Regions from separate parts of the Pseudomonas sp. IT-P74 genome, predicted to be linked through region 1. Evidence: predicted binding sites of a transcription regulator. Region 1 holds the regulator's gene; the other holds the start of a gene.
What was found. Region 1 encodes FliA, which starts transcription of late flagellar genes. Its sites were predicted from a motif close to CTAAAGTTTNNNNNNNNNNNGCCGNTAA; they were not measured.

Region 1 (7,191 bases):
GCCGGCTCGCAGTCCCGGGTTTGCACGTGTTGGCTTACCAGGAAATCCCTGACAACAAGCAAGTGACCATCGTTGCGACAGTAGGGCCCAACGGCTGAGGTAGTGGTTTATGCAAGTTAAGCGTTTTTTCGCCGCCGATATGCGTCAGGCCATGAAGCTGGTTCGCGATGAGCTGGGCGCTGATGCCGCCATCATTGGCAACCGCCGGATCGCCGGGGGTGTCGAATTGACGGCTGCGCTGGATTACAAGCTGTCGGCCCTGGCGCCGCGGGTCCCGAACATGGAGCTCGAAGACGAGCTGCGCAAGACTCAGTCGCGGATCGTCACTGCCCAGGCCGAATTGAGCCTGCGTGGCGATGGCGAGAGCGACAACGCAACCAATCGCCAGTTGTTCGCCGGCTTGCCGTTGACCGCCGCCGAGCCGCTGATGGAACCGACCTACGCCGAACCTCGTCGCCCCGCGCCGGCCGCTGCGCCAGCGTCCGGTGGCGTGGATCCGCGGGCGTTTGACTCGATGCGTTTCGAGCTCAACAGCCTGCGCGAACTCATGGAAGTCCAACTCGGCTCCCTGGCCTGGAATCAGCTGCAAGGCAGCCGTCCGGACCAGGCCAACCTCTGGCGTCGCCTGCAACGCATTGGCCTGTCCGGCCCGCTGTCGCGCGACCTGCTGGCGATGATCAGCGAAATCGAAGAGCCTCGTCAGGCCTGGCGCATGTTGCTGGCGCACCTGGCGCGCATGATCGTTACCCCGGAAGTCGAGCCGCTGGAAGAGGGCGGTGTGATTGCCATGGTCGGCCCTGCCGGCATGGGCAAGACCACCACCCTGGCCAAGCTGGCCGCCCGCTACGTGCTCAAGTACGGCGCGCAGAACATCGCGCTGGTGAGCATGGACAGCTTCCGCATCGGTGCCCAGGAGCAGCTCAAGACCCTGGGGCGCATTCTCAATGTGTCGGTGACCCACGTCGATCCGGGCCAGTCCCTGGTGCAGGCCCTGGAACCACTGTTGCGCAAGCGCGTGGTGCTGATCGATACCGCCGGCCTGCAGGCCAGCGATCCGGCCCTGCGCATGCAGCTCGAAAGCCTGGCCGGTCGTGGCATCCGCTCGAAAAATTATCTGGTCCTGGCAACCACCAGCCAGAAACAGGTTCTAACGGCCGCTTATCACAGTTACAAGCGTTGCGGGCTCGCCGGCTGCATCCTGACTAAACTGGATGAAACGGCAAGTCTGGGCGAGGTGTTGAGCCTGGCCATCAGTCATGAATTGCCGGTGGCTTACCTGACCGATGGCCCGCGGATCCCGGATGATTTGCATCTGCCGCGTCGTCATCAGTTGGTCAGCCGCGCCGTGAGCGTGCAAATGCAGGAAGAACCCAGCGAAGAAGCCATGGCTGACATGTTCGCTGACATCTACCACAGCCCGACCAAGCAGGTTGGCTGAGGTATTAATGAACAGTTTTTGTACCTACATCGATGGTCTGCCATGCATTGTTCCGTTTGTGAACGCGCAGCCAGTAATGTGGCCTCCGTCTATGCAAGACAAGGTAAAGAAATAACATGGGCAGCATGCATCCCGTACAGGTGATCGCGGTGACCGGCGGCAAAGGTGGCGTCGGGAAAACTAATGTGTCAGTGAACTTGTCCCTGGCTTTGGCCGAGCTTGGCCGGCGCGTCATGCTGTTGGACGCGGACCTTGGACTGGCGAACGTCGACGTTCTGCTGGGCCTGACACCCAAACGTACCCTGGCCGACGTGATCGAAGGCCGCTGCGAACTGCGCGATGTATTGCTGCAGGGACCCGGCGGCATCCGTATCGTTCCGGCCGCATCCGGCACTCAGAGCATGGTGCATCTGAGCCCCGCGCAACACGCCGGCCTGATCCAGGCCTTCAGTGATATCGGCGACAACCTCGACGTACTGGTGATCGACACCGCTGCGGGCATTGGGGACTCGGTAGTCAGTTTCGTTCGCGCCGCCCAGGAAGTGCTGCTGGTGGTGTGCGACGAGCCGACTTCGATTACCGATGCCTATGCCTTGATCAAGTTGCTGAACCGCGACTACGGCATGAACCGCTTCCGCGTCCTGGCCAACATGGCCCAGAGCCCGCAGGAAGGACGCAACCTGTTCGCCAAGTTGACCAAGGTCACGGATCGCTTCCTCGATGTCGCCTTACAATACGTCGGCGCGGTGCCCTACGACGAAAGCGTGCGCAAGGCCGTGCAGAAGCAGCGCGCCGTCTACGAGGCCTTCCCGCGTTCCAAGTGCTCGCTGGCGTTCAAGGCCATCGCGCAGAAGGTCGATACCTGGCCGCTGCCCGCCAACCCGCGCGGGCACCTGGAGTTTTTCGTCGAGCGGCTTGTGCAGCAGACAGCAGGACCTGTTCTATGACAGCCAGCGGCTACAACCTCTACAAAAAGTCGGCACGCGATGCGCAGTACGAGCTGATCGAGCGTTACGCGCCGCTGGTTAAACGCATTGCCTACCACTTGCTGGCGCGATTGCCGGCCAGTGTCCAGGTTGAAGACCTGATCCAGGCCGGGATGATCGGCCTGCTTGAAGTATCGACCAAATATGACGCCAGCAAAGGCGCCAGTTTCGAAACGTACGCGGGCATACGAATCCGCGGCGCCATGCTCGATGAGGTGCGCAAGGGGGACTGGGCGCCACGTTCGGTTCACCGCAATACGCGGATGGTCAGCGATGCCATTCGCTCGATTGAAGCGAAAACCGGCCGTGATGCTAAAGATCACGAAGTTGCGGCCGAACTCCAATTGAGTCTCGATGATTACTACGGGATTTTGAACGACACCCTGGGCAGCCGGCTGTTCAGTTTCGACGACCTTTTGCAGGACGGCGAACACGAGGGGCTGCACGAGGATGGCGCGAGTGCTCATCTCGAGCCGTCACGCGACCTGGAGGATGAACGCTTCCAGGCTGCGCTGGCGGATGCGATTGCCAATTTGCCGGAGCGTGAGCGGCTGGTGTTGGCGCTGTACTACGACGAAGAGTTGAACCTCAAGGAAATCGGTGAGGTCCTGGGGGTCAGCGAATCGCGGGTCAGCCAGTTACACAGCCAGTGCGCGGCCCGTTTGCGGGGGCGTTTGGGGGAGTGGCGAGCGCGCTGAAGGCAGTGTGGGGACACTGCGAACGAGGCTGGTGTGGTGTTGAACTGCGCCGGTCGCGATCTGTTGTGCTCCAGACAGTCATTGAGTGCTTTGCCGGATTGATTGAAATGGCGTGTCCAGGTGCTGGGCGCGTTTAAGACTGCTTGGAGGTCGAATTGGACAAGAACATGAAAATCCTCATCGTTGATGACTTCTCAACGATGCGGCGGATCATCAAGAACCTGCTGCGTGACCTTGGGTTCACCAACACCGTCGAGGCCGACGATGGCACTACCGCCATTCCGGTGCTCAACAGCGGAAGCATCGACTTTCTGGTAACGGACTGGAACATGCCTGGCATGACCGGTATCGATCTGCTGCGCCACGTGCGTGCCGATGAAAAGCTCAAGCACCTGCCGGTGCTGATGGTGACCGCTGAAGCCAAGCGCGAGCAGATCATCGAAGCCGCCCAGGCCGGTGTTAACGGCTATGTGGTCAAACCCTTCACGGCCCAGGCGTTGAAAGAAAAAATCGAGAAGATTTTCGAACGCATCGGTTGATGAATGCGCCACGGGGGAGCTATGGGCAATAACGAAACTTCATTGGGCGACTTTGAATCGACCCTGAAAAAACACGCCGTCGAATTGGTCGAGAGCCTTGAAAAAGGCAAGTTCGGCGACGCGGTGCAATTGATCCATGAGCTCAACCAGACCCGTGACCGTGGCCTGTATCAGGAAGTGGGCAAGCTCACCCGCGAACTGCATAGCGCGATCGTCAATTTCCAGATTGACCCGCACATGCCGCAAGCCGAAGAAGTGTCGCAGATCACCGACGCCACCGAGCGCCTGGGGTACGTGGTCAAGCTGACCGAGGCCGCGGCCAATCGCACCATGGATCTGGTGGAAAGTGCCACGCCGCTGGTCAATGGCCTGGCCGATGAAGCCAAGGTGTTGAGCGCGGACTGGGGGCGCTTCATGCGTCGCGAAGTCGGCGCCGAAGAGTTTCGTGAACTGGCCCGGCGGGTCGACGGGTTCCTGACGCGCAGCGGCACGGACAATCGCGCGGTGTCGGGCAACCTCAACGACATCCTGCTCGCCCAGGATTACCAGGACCTCACAGGCCAGGTGATCAAGCGTGTGACCCAGTTGGTCACCGAAGTTGAAAGCAACCTGCTCAAGCTCGTGCTGATGGCCAGTCAGGTGGACCGCTTTGCGGGCATCGAACATGACCGTGAAGCGATGCTTGCTGAAAAAGATCCACAAAAACATCTCTCTCAGGGTGAAGGTCCGCAGATTCATGCCGATAAAAGAGAAGACGTTGTGTCCGGCCAGGACGATGTGGACGATTTGTTATCCAGCCTGGGATTTTAGAGTTTTAGAATTTTAGGTTTTTTGGGTTTTTAGACCTGTAGGAGCACCCCCTTAATGAGCTTCGGCGCCGATGAAGAGATCCTTCAGGATTTCCTGGTTGAGGCCGGCGAGATTCTAGAGCAACTGTCCGAGCAACTGGTCGAGCTGGAAAGCCGTCCGGATGATGCGGATCTGCTCAATGCAATTTTTCGCGGTTTTCACACTGTAAAAGGGGGCGCCGGCTTCCTCCAGCTCAACGAACTGGTGGAGTGCTGCCACATCGCCGAGAACGTGTTCGACATCCTGCGCAAGGGTGAACGTCGCGTCGACTCGGAACTGATGGACGTGGTTCTCGAAGCGCTGGACGCGGTGAACGGCATGTTCAGCGAAGTCCGCGAACGCGGCCCGATCACGGCCGCGACACCGCAACTGCTCGCGGCGCTGGCCCGTCTGGCCGAGCCGCAATCGGCTGACGAGGTGGCTGCCGCGCCTGTCGCCGCCGTGGTCGAAGCGCCTGTGGCTGAAGCCGAGTCGGGCGATATCACCGACAATGAATTCGAACAACTGCTGGACTCGCTGAATGCCGTCAAGGCCCAGGCCGAGGCCCCGAAGGCTGCTCCAGCGCCTGCCGGCAATGCCGCCGGCAGCGATGAAATCACCGATGCCGAGTTCGAGTCGTTGCTCGATCAGCTGCACGGTAAAGGCCAGTTCGCCGTTGACGCGGTGGTCCCGGCGACCGCTGTGCCAGAAGCGCCGAAAGCGGCCGGCGACAGTTCCGATATTACTGACGACGAATTCGAAGCACTGCTCGACCAACTGCACGGCAAGGGTAACTTTGCTGTCGAGGCGCTGGAGTCGGCCATTGCTTCTGTGCCCGCGCCCGCGGCACCCAGCGCGGTGGCGGCCGGCAGCGATCTGATTTCCGATCACGAGTTCGAAGCGCTGCTCGACGAGTTGCACGGCAAAGGCAAGTTCACTGAAGTGGGCGCAACGGCTGGAACGGCAACCGGCGCCAACGCCTCGGTTGCGGCACCTGCCGCCAAGGCAGCCGCGCCGAAACCCGTGGCCAAGGCTCCCGAGCCAATAGCCGAAACACGGGCCCCTGTGGCCGCTGCTGCACCGGCTGCTGCCCGTGCCCCGGCCGTGCCACCGGCGGAAAAGCCGGCGAGTGAAGCCGAGACCACCGTGCGCGTCGATACCGCGCGTCTCGACGAGATCATGAACATGGTCGGCGAGTTGGTGCTGGTGCGTAACCGCCTGGTCCGCCTGGGCCTCAACAGCGGCGACGAAGCCATGTCCAAGGCCGTGTCGAACCTCGACGTGGTCACCGCCGACCTGCAGACCGCGGTCATGAAGACCCGGATGCAGCCGATCAAGAAAGTCTTCGGGCGCTTCCCGCGCCTGGTTCGCGACCTGGCCCGCCAGCTCAAGAAAGAGATCAACCTGGAACTGGTCGGCGAAGAAACCGACCTCGACAAGAACCTCGTCGAGGCTCTGGCCGACCCGCTGGTCCACTTGGTGCGCAACGCGGTCGACCATGGCATCGAATCGCCGGAAGAACGCGAAGCTTCGGGCAAGGCCCGGGGTGGCAAAGTGATCCTGGCGGCCGAGCAGGAGGGCGACCACATCCTGCTGTCGATCTCCGACGACGGCAAAGGCATGGACCCGAACGTCCTGCGTTCCATCGCGGTTAAACGCGGCGTGATGGACAAGGATGCCGCCGATCGTCTGAGCGACACCGAATGCTACAACCTGATCTTCGCCCCGGGTTTCTCGACCAAGACCGAGATCTCCGACGTATCGGGTCGCGGCGTGGGCATGGACGTGGTGAAAACCAAGATTTCCCAGCTCAACGGTTCGATCAACATCTACTCGGCCAAGGGCCAGGGTTCGAAGATCGTCATCAAGGTGCCGCTGACCCTGGCGATCATGCCGACGCTGATGGTCATGCTCGGCAACCAGGCGTTCGCGTTCCCGCTGGTGAACGTCAACGAGATCTTCCACCTCGACCTGTCGACCACCAACGTCGTGGACGGCCAGGAAGTGGTGATCGTGCGGGACAAGGCGCTGCCATTGTTCTATCTCAAACGCTGGCTGGTCAGCTCCGCCGCTCACGAAGAGCAGCGCGAGGGCCATGTGGTGATCCTTTCGGTGGGCACCCAGCGGATCGGCTTTGTCGTCGATCAACTGGTGGGCCAGGAAGAAGTGGTCATCAAGCCATTGGGCAAAATGCTCCAGGGAACTCCGGGCATGTCCGGCGCCACCATCACCGGTGACGGCCGCATCGCGCTGATTCTCGATGTTCCGAGCATGCTCAAGCGTTACGCCACACGGCGTATTTGATTCTGGTGGAGCGGGGCGCCTGGCCTCGCTCCATCTAATGGAGTGTTTATGGCAGTCAAAGTCCTGGTGGTGGACGATTCGGGGTTTTTCCGCCGCCGCGTTTCGGAAATTCTTTCAGCGGATTCCAATATCCAGGTCGTCGGCACGGCGACCAATGGCAAAGAGGCGATCGATCAGGCGCTGGCCCTCAAGCCCGACGTGATCACCATGGACTACGAGATGCCGATGATGGACGGCATCACTGCCGTGCGGCACATCATGCAACGCTGCCCGACCCCGGTCCTGATGTTCTCCTCGCTGACCCACGAAGGCGCCCGGGTCACCCTCGATGCGCTGGATGCCGGCGCGGTGGACTTCCTGCCGAAGAACTTCGAAGACATCTCGCGCAACCCCGAGAA
Region 2 (7,191 bases), on a different contig from region 1:
AGACCGTGCTGGATGCGCAAACCCAACTGCGCCAGCACATCATCCGGCAGGTCACCCGGCGACTGGGTGACGAAATACACGCCCACGCCTTTCGAGCGAATCAGCCTCACGACCTGTTCCAGACGATCACGCAATGCCTGGGGCGTGCCGTTGAACAACAGGTGAGCCTCGTCGAAGAACAGCGCCAGCAGCGGTTTGTCGGCATCGCCACGCTCCGGCAGTTGCTCGAACAGCTCGGCCAGCAGCCACAGCAGGAATGTCGCATAGACTTTCGGCGCTTCATGCACCAGGCGGCTGGCATCGAGCAAATGAATGCGTCCGCGGCCATCCGCCGTCGGCTGGAGGATATCTTCGAGTTGCAGCGCTGGCTCGCCGAACAAGGCTTCGGCGCCCTGTTGCTCCAGGGTCGCCAGACGTCGCAGCAACGCCTGGCTGGAACCGGTGGTCATCAATGCCGCATCGTCGCCCAGCAACTGGGGGTTGTCCCGCAGGTGATTGAGCAACGCTTTCAGGTCCTTGAGATCGAGCAACAACAGGCCTTCGCGGTCCGCCACCTTGAACGCGGCGTACAGCGCCGACTGCTGACTGTCGGTCAGCTCCAGCAGGCTGCCCAGCAGCAACGGCCCCATTTCACTCAAGGTTGTGCGTAAAGGATGACCGGACTGACCGTGTATGTCCCACAACGTCACCGGATAAGCCTGAGGTTTGTGGTTGAGCCAGGGCATCCCGGCAATCCGCTCGGCGATCTTGCCCTGGGGGTTGCCGGCGGCGCCGAGGCCGCACAGGTCACCCTTGATGTCAGCGGCGAACACCGCCACGCCGGCATCGCTGAAGGCTTCGGCCATTCGTTGCAAAGTGACGGTCTTGCCGGTGCCGGTCGCGCCCGCGATCAATCCGTGGCGGTTCGCCAGGCGCATGGCCTGGGCAATCGGCTGCCCTTTGAGATCGGCGCCGATAACGAGTTGCAATGAGTCAGGCATTTGGTCACCCATGATTAATCTTTGGTCCTGCACGGCCGATAGAGATTACGACAAAGCAGTCAGACACGATCTGGTCGGAAATTTCCCTAAGGAGAGTCGGAAAATTCACTTGCTTTCAACCTTGCCCGTCGTGCGTCCCTTTATAAAAGCACGCGCTGGACATTAAGACCTTAGCGGAACCCCAAGCCATGAACAAAAATCTGCGTTTCAGCCATAAAATCCTGCTTGCCGCCGCCCTCATTGTGATTGCCGCCTTCGCCTCATTCACGCTGTACAACGACTATTTGCAGCGCAATGCCATCCGCGAAAACCTGGAAAATTATCTGCAGGAAATGGGCGGAGTAACCGCCAACAATATCCAGACCTGGTTGAACGGGCGCAGCCTGCTGATTGAAAACCTGTCACAAACTGTCGCGCTCAACCCCGATGCCGACAAGGTTTCCAGCCTGCTTGTACAAAAAGCCGTCACCTCGACCTTCATGGGCGCCTACCTCGGCAGCAAGGATGGCTCTTTCATCATTCGCCCGGACAGCAAGATGCCCGACGGCTATGACCCGCGTGCACGCCCTTGGTACAAGAGCGCGCAAGGCAGCAGCGGTTCGGCATTGACCGAGCCGTATATTGATCTTGCCTCCGGTCAACTGGTGATTTCCATTGTCGACAGCGTTATCAAGGACGGCCAGAACATCGGCGTGGTCGGTGGCGACCTGAGCTTGCAGGTGATCGCCGACAGCCTTGGCTCGCTGGATTTCGACGGCATGGGTTATGCCTTCCTGGTCAGTTCCGACGGCATGATCCTGGTACATCCCGACAAAGCGCTGGCGATGAAGACGCTCAAGGATGTCTACCCGCAAGACACACCAGCCATCAGCAGCGCAATGAGCGAAGTCCAGGTCGACGGCAAAACCCGCATCGTGACCTTCACCCCGATCAAAGGCTTGTCGTCGGTCAACTGGTACATCGGTGTGTCGGTCGATAAGGAAAAAGCCTACTCGATGCTCAGCGAGTTCCGCGCCTCGGCTGTGGTTGCGACCATCATTGCCGTGGCCATCATCATCGCCCTGCTCGGCATGCTGATTCGCATCCTGATCCAGCCGTTGCACGTCATGACCCGCGCCATGGCCGACATCGCTGACGGCGAAGGCGACCTGACCAAGCGTCTGACCATCCAGAACAATGACGAATTCGGCACCCTCGGCACCGCGTTCAACCGTTTCGTCGAGCGCATTCACGGCTCGATCCGCGAAGTGTCCTCGGCCACCGGGCAAGTCAACGAAGTGGCATTGCGCGTAGTGGCCGCTTCCAACTCGTCGATGTTCAACTCCGACCAGCAAGCCTCGCGCACCAGCAGCGTCGCGGCCGCCATCAACCAGCTCGGCGCCGCCGCCCAGGAAATTGCCCGTAACGCCGCTCAGGCTTCGAGCCAGGCCAGCGATGCCCGCAACCTGGCCGAGGACGGCCAGCAAGTGGTGGACCGCAGTATCGTGGCGATGAATCAACTGTCGAGCATGCTCAGCGCATCGAGCTCCAACATCGAATCGCTGAACAGCAAAACGGTGAACATCGGGCAGATTCTCGAAGTGATCACCAGCATTTCCCAACAAACCAACTTGCTGGCACTCAACGCCGCCATCGAAGCCGCCCGCGCCGGTGAAGCCGGTCGTGGATTTGCCGTGGTTGCGGACGAAGTGCGCAATCTGGCACACCGCACACAGGAATCGGCGCAACAGGTGCAAACCATGATCGAAGAGCTGCAGGTCGGCGCCCGGGAATCGGTCAGCACCATGAGTGACAGTCAGCGCCACAGCCAGGACAGCGTGGAAATCGCCAACCTCGCGGGCGAACGCCTGAACAGTGTGACGTTGCGTATCGGTGAAATCGACGGCATGAACCAGTCGGTGGCTACCGCGACCGAAGAACAGACCGCCGTGGTGGAGTCGATCAACGTCGACATCACCGAGATCAACACGCTGAATCAGGAAGGCGTGGAAAACCTGCAATCGACATTGCGCGCGTGCTCGGACCTTGAGCAGCAGGCGGCGCGGTTGAAGCAGTTGGTAGGCAGTTTCCGAATCTAGCGTCTGAACTGGCGCCATCGCGAGCAGGCTCGCTCCCACAGGGTTAAACGGTGACTGTGTAGGAGCGAGCCGGCTCCGGGCGGCGTTCCGACGATAGCGGCCTGCCAAACACTACAAAACCCCGCTGACGCCCCCACCCGCACAACCCAAACCGAACATCTATCCTTCATATAGGTCAACCAAAGGAGTACAGGGACCGGAGGATCGTTCATCGTGCATATCGCTGACATCACCATGTTCTACGCCCCTGCCAGCGGTGGCGTGCGCACTTATCTGGATGCGAAGCACCGTCGCCTGGGCATCAAGCCGGGCATTCGCCACAGTTTGCTGATCCCCGGATCGTCCCTGGGCGAGCAGGATGGCATATTCACGGTTCCCGCCCCTGCCTTGCCCTTCGGCAAGGGCTATCGCTTTCCTCTGCGCCTGGCGCCCTGGCGCAATGTCCTGCAAGTCTTGCAACCCGATCTGATCGAAGTCGGCGACCCCTATCTCACCGCCTGGGCGGCGCTGGATGCGCGGCGACAACTCGATGTGCCGGTCATCGGCTTCTATCACTCGGACCTGCCCCTGCTGGTCAGAAACCGTATGGGCAACTGGATAACCAACAACGTCGAGGCCTACGTCAGCAAGCTCTACGGCAACTTCGACCGGGTCCTGGCGCCCAGCCGGGTCATGGCCGACAAGCTCACCGGGCTTGGGGTCAGGAATGTCTTCGTGCAGCCGTTGGGCGTTGACCTGCAAACCTTCAATCCTGACGCCAGAGACACCGGTCTGCGGGCCGAACTGGGCCTGGACGACAACACCCGCCTATTGATCTTCGCCGGGCGCGGTTCCAAGGAAAAAAACCTGCCGGTACTGCTCGACTGCATGAAACACCTGGGCCGACGCTATCACCTGCTGCTGGTTGGCTCGTCGATGCCCACGGCCGTGCCGTCCAATGTGACGGTGATCGACGAGTTCTGCCCGGCAGCACAGGTGGCCCGCCTGATGGCCAGCGCCGACGCATTGCTCCACGCCGGCGATCAGGAAACCTTCGGTCTGGTGTTACTCGAAGCCATGGCCAGCGGAATACCGGTGGTGGCCGTGGCGGCAGGGGCCTTCGAGGAAATCGTTACCGAGAACTGCGGCCTTCTCTGCGCGCCGAACAATCCCGCCGCAATGGCCACCGCCGTTCGAGAACTGTTCGGTTCGGGCAGCGTAGCCTTGGGACAACAAGCGCGATTACATGTCGAACGACATTACGCCTGGGATACGGTGGTCAACAGTTTGCTGCGGCACTATCACGCCGTGCTCGGCAGCCAATGGCCGCTGACAGCCAATGGCTGAGCCCATGAACAGTCCCGCTTTACTGCTGGTACTGCACGACGTGGCACCGCCCACCTGGGTCGATTACCAACCGTTCGTCAAAGCCGTCGCCGCCTTGGGTGATGTGCCGATCACCTGGCTGGTGGTCCCGGACTTCCACAAACACAACAATCTGGACGCCCATCCGCAGTTTTGCCGCCAGCTCAGTGCCAGGCTCGCCCGGGGCGACGAACTGGCACTGCATGGCTATTTCCATTGTGACGACGGGCCGATGACCCGCCATCCCCGCGAATGGTTCATGCGTCGGGTCTACACCCACGAAGGCGAGTTTTACTGTGTGTCGCAGGAAGCCGCGCTCGCCCGCCTGCGTTCGGGCATCGAAATGTTCCACCGCCATGACTGGCCACTGGAGGGGTTCGTCGCCCCGGCCTGGCTGATGAGCCAAGGCACTCGCCAGGCATTGCGCCAATTGCCGTTGAGTTACACCAGTGACTCGCAACGCCTATACCGGCTACCGGATTTCATCGCGGTCGAGGCGCCGGGGCTGGTCTGGAGCGCGCGCAGCGCCTTGCGCCGGGGTGTATCGAAGCTTGTCAGCGACGGGCGTGAACAGCGCTGGCAGCACGCCCCGGTGATTCGCCTGGGCCTGCACCCGGTGGACATGCGCCATGAGTTCTCGCGCGGATACTGGCTTCAAACCCTGGAGCGCCTGCTCGACAACGGACGGGTGCCAATGACCAAGGCCCACTGGCTGGCGCTGCAAAACGACCGTATGAGCCATGCTGCTGAAGTTGATAAAACTCAGGCAGGCTTGGGCTTGTCCTCGGATTCTTGCTGCAACTGTTCCCACAACCGCGCGGCGTCAGGAAACTCCGTACCGGTTTCAGGCCCCATATCATCCGGGTCGTAACGGCTCAGGCAACCTTCGCCCAGCGTGGCCGGGGCCTTGGAGGTGGCTTTGTCCAGCGGATCGGCCATGGTCATGTCCTCGGTGCGGAAACGGCGAAGGGCCTGAAGCGATTGAACGCCCAGGCCCTTCGAATTTCAACTGTGACGTACGTCCGTCAGAAGACGACGGTCTTGTTGCCATGCACCAGCACGCGGTCTTCCAGGTGATAACGCAAGCCACGAGCCAGCACCATTTTCTCGACATCGCGGCCGAAGCGCACCATGTCTTCGATGCTGTCGCTGTGGCTGACGCGCACCACGTCCTGTTCGATGATCGGGCCGGCATCCAGCTCTTCGGTCACATAGTGGCAAGTCGCGCCGATCAGCTTCACGCCACGCAGGGAGGCCTGGTGGTACGGCTTGGCGCCGACGAAAGACGGCAGGAAGCTGTGGTGAATGTTGATGACCTTGTGCGCGTATTCGCTGCACAGCTCGGGCGGCAGGATCTGCATGTAGCGGGCAAGCACCACCACTTCGGCGTCGTGCTGTTTGACCAGGCGCGAAACCTCGGCGAAAGCCGGCTGCTTGTCCTGCGGATTGACCGGGACGTGGTAGTACGGAATACCGTGCCACTCCACCATGCTGCGCAAGTCATCATGGTTGGAAATCACACAGGAAATTTCGCAGTCCAGTTCATCGCTGTGCCAGCGGTGCAGCAAGTCGGCCAGGCAGTGCGACTCGCGGCTGGCCATCAGGACGACGCGCTTCTTTTGCTCGGTATCGGTGATGCGCCAGTCCATCGAGAACTCTTCGGCGATCGGGGCAAAGGCTTCACGAAACGCTTCGATACCAAATGGCAGGGAGTCGGCACGGATTTCGTGACGCATGAAGAACCAGCCACTGAGATTGTCCGAGTGATGGCTCGCTTCAGTGATCCAGCCGTTGTGTGATGCCAGAAAGTTACTGACTTTGGCAACGATGCCAACACGGTCCGGGCAAGAAATCACCAGACGAAAAGTGCGCATGAGGGGGAAACTCCAGAACTTCGCAAAGGCCGCCATTCTAGCGATTGCGCAGCAAAACTGCAGTATTGTTGACGTTTCTCCCTGCCGGAAGGCCGATGCGGCAGGGTGGGCAGTACCGGTACCGGTTCGCCCGGATGCTCTAGCGGTACCGGCCAATTGTTAGTTTATGTATATCTGACAGACCTGGACCACACTAATAACTGCATTTACCAATGCGCGCGCCCTTCCCTGGCAATTAAATTAAATAAACTTGCCTTAAATGTTTACTTGATGAAACACCGTGACTATTATTGCCGCACTGTCACCTGCCATCCTGCGCACAACATAAGGTAGTCACCATGTCCTTGATCAACGAATATCGCGCCACCGAAGAAGCTATCAAAGAGCTGCAAGCCCGTTTGAAGAACCTGTCCCAAGACGACAAACTGCAAACCGAGCTGGAATTCGAAGGCAAACTGCGCACCCTGATGGGTGAATACTCCAAGTCCCTGCGTGACATCATCGCGCTGCTGGATCCGGAATCCAAAACCAAGGCACCACGCGGCGGCGCAGTGAAAACTACCGGCACCAAGCGTGCTCGCAAAGTTAAACAATACAAAAACCCGCACAACGGTGAAGTCATCGAAACCAAAGGTGGCAACCACAAGACTCTGAAAGAGTGGAAAGCCAAGTGGGGCGGTGACGTGGTGGAAGGCTGGGCTACCCTGCTGGGCTAAGCCCCAGAGCTTGTCGCAGATGGATCCGTGACAAAAAATAACGCCAGCAAATGCTGGCGTTTTTTTATGCGCGGCTTTTAAGCCCAGGCATGTTCGATTTCAAAGACTCAAACGCTGGCGCAGTCCCTGGACATAATCCTGCCATTCAACGAGCACCCCCTGCTGAAACCCAGTAGCACTAACGCTCAATTGGGCCGCG

Region 2: ACM6J5_RS23540 (methyl-accepting chemotaxis protein) is a predicted target of FliA. The motif match lies at 995-1,022, and genes of this name have one in related genera.

Annotation. Positions count from the first base shown of each region.
Region 1 covers NZ_CATKQD010000055.1:239,760-246,950, forward strand. The annotation lists gene flhA (flagellar biosynthesis protein FlhA) at 1-98, shown strand, start outside; gene flhF (flagellar biosynthesis protein FlhF) at 110-1,438, shown strand; gene fleN (flagellar synthesis regulator FleN) at 1,555-2,385, shown strand; gene fliA (RNA polymerase sigma factor FliA) at 2,382-3,122, shown strand; gene ACM6J5_RS21475 (chemotaxis response regulator CheY) at 3,290-3,661, shown strand; gene ACM6J5_RS21480 (protein phosphatase CheZ) at 3,683-4,471, shown strand; gene ACM6J5_RS21485 (chemotaxis protein CheA) at 4,526-6,793, shown strand; gene ACM6J5_RS21490 (protein-glutamate methylesterase/protein-glutamine glutaminase) at 6,842-7,191, shown strand, end outside.
Region 2 covers NZ_CATKQD010000066.1:250,104-257,294, reverse strand. The annotation lists gene ACM6J5_RS23545 (helicase HerA-like domain-containing protein) at 1-980, opposite strand, end outside; gene ACM6J5_RS23540 (methyl-accepting chemotaxis protein) at 1,169-3,058, shown strand; gene ACM6J5_RS23535 (glycosyltransferase family 4 protein) at 3,272-4,384, shown strand; partial or broken gene ACM6J5_RS23530 (DUF2334 domain-containing protein) at 4,377-5,150, shown strand; gene purU (formyltetrahydrofolate deformylase) at 5,428-6,276, opposite strand; gene mvaT (histone-like nucleoid-structuring protein MvaT) at 6,615-6,992, shown strand; gene sbcB (exodeoxyribonuclease I) at 7,092-7,191, opposite strand, start outside.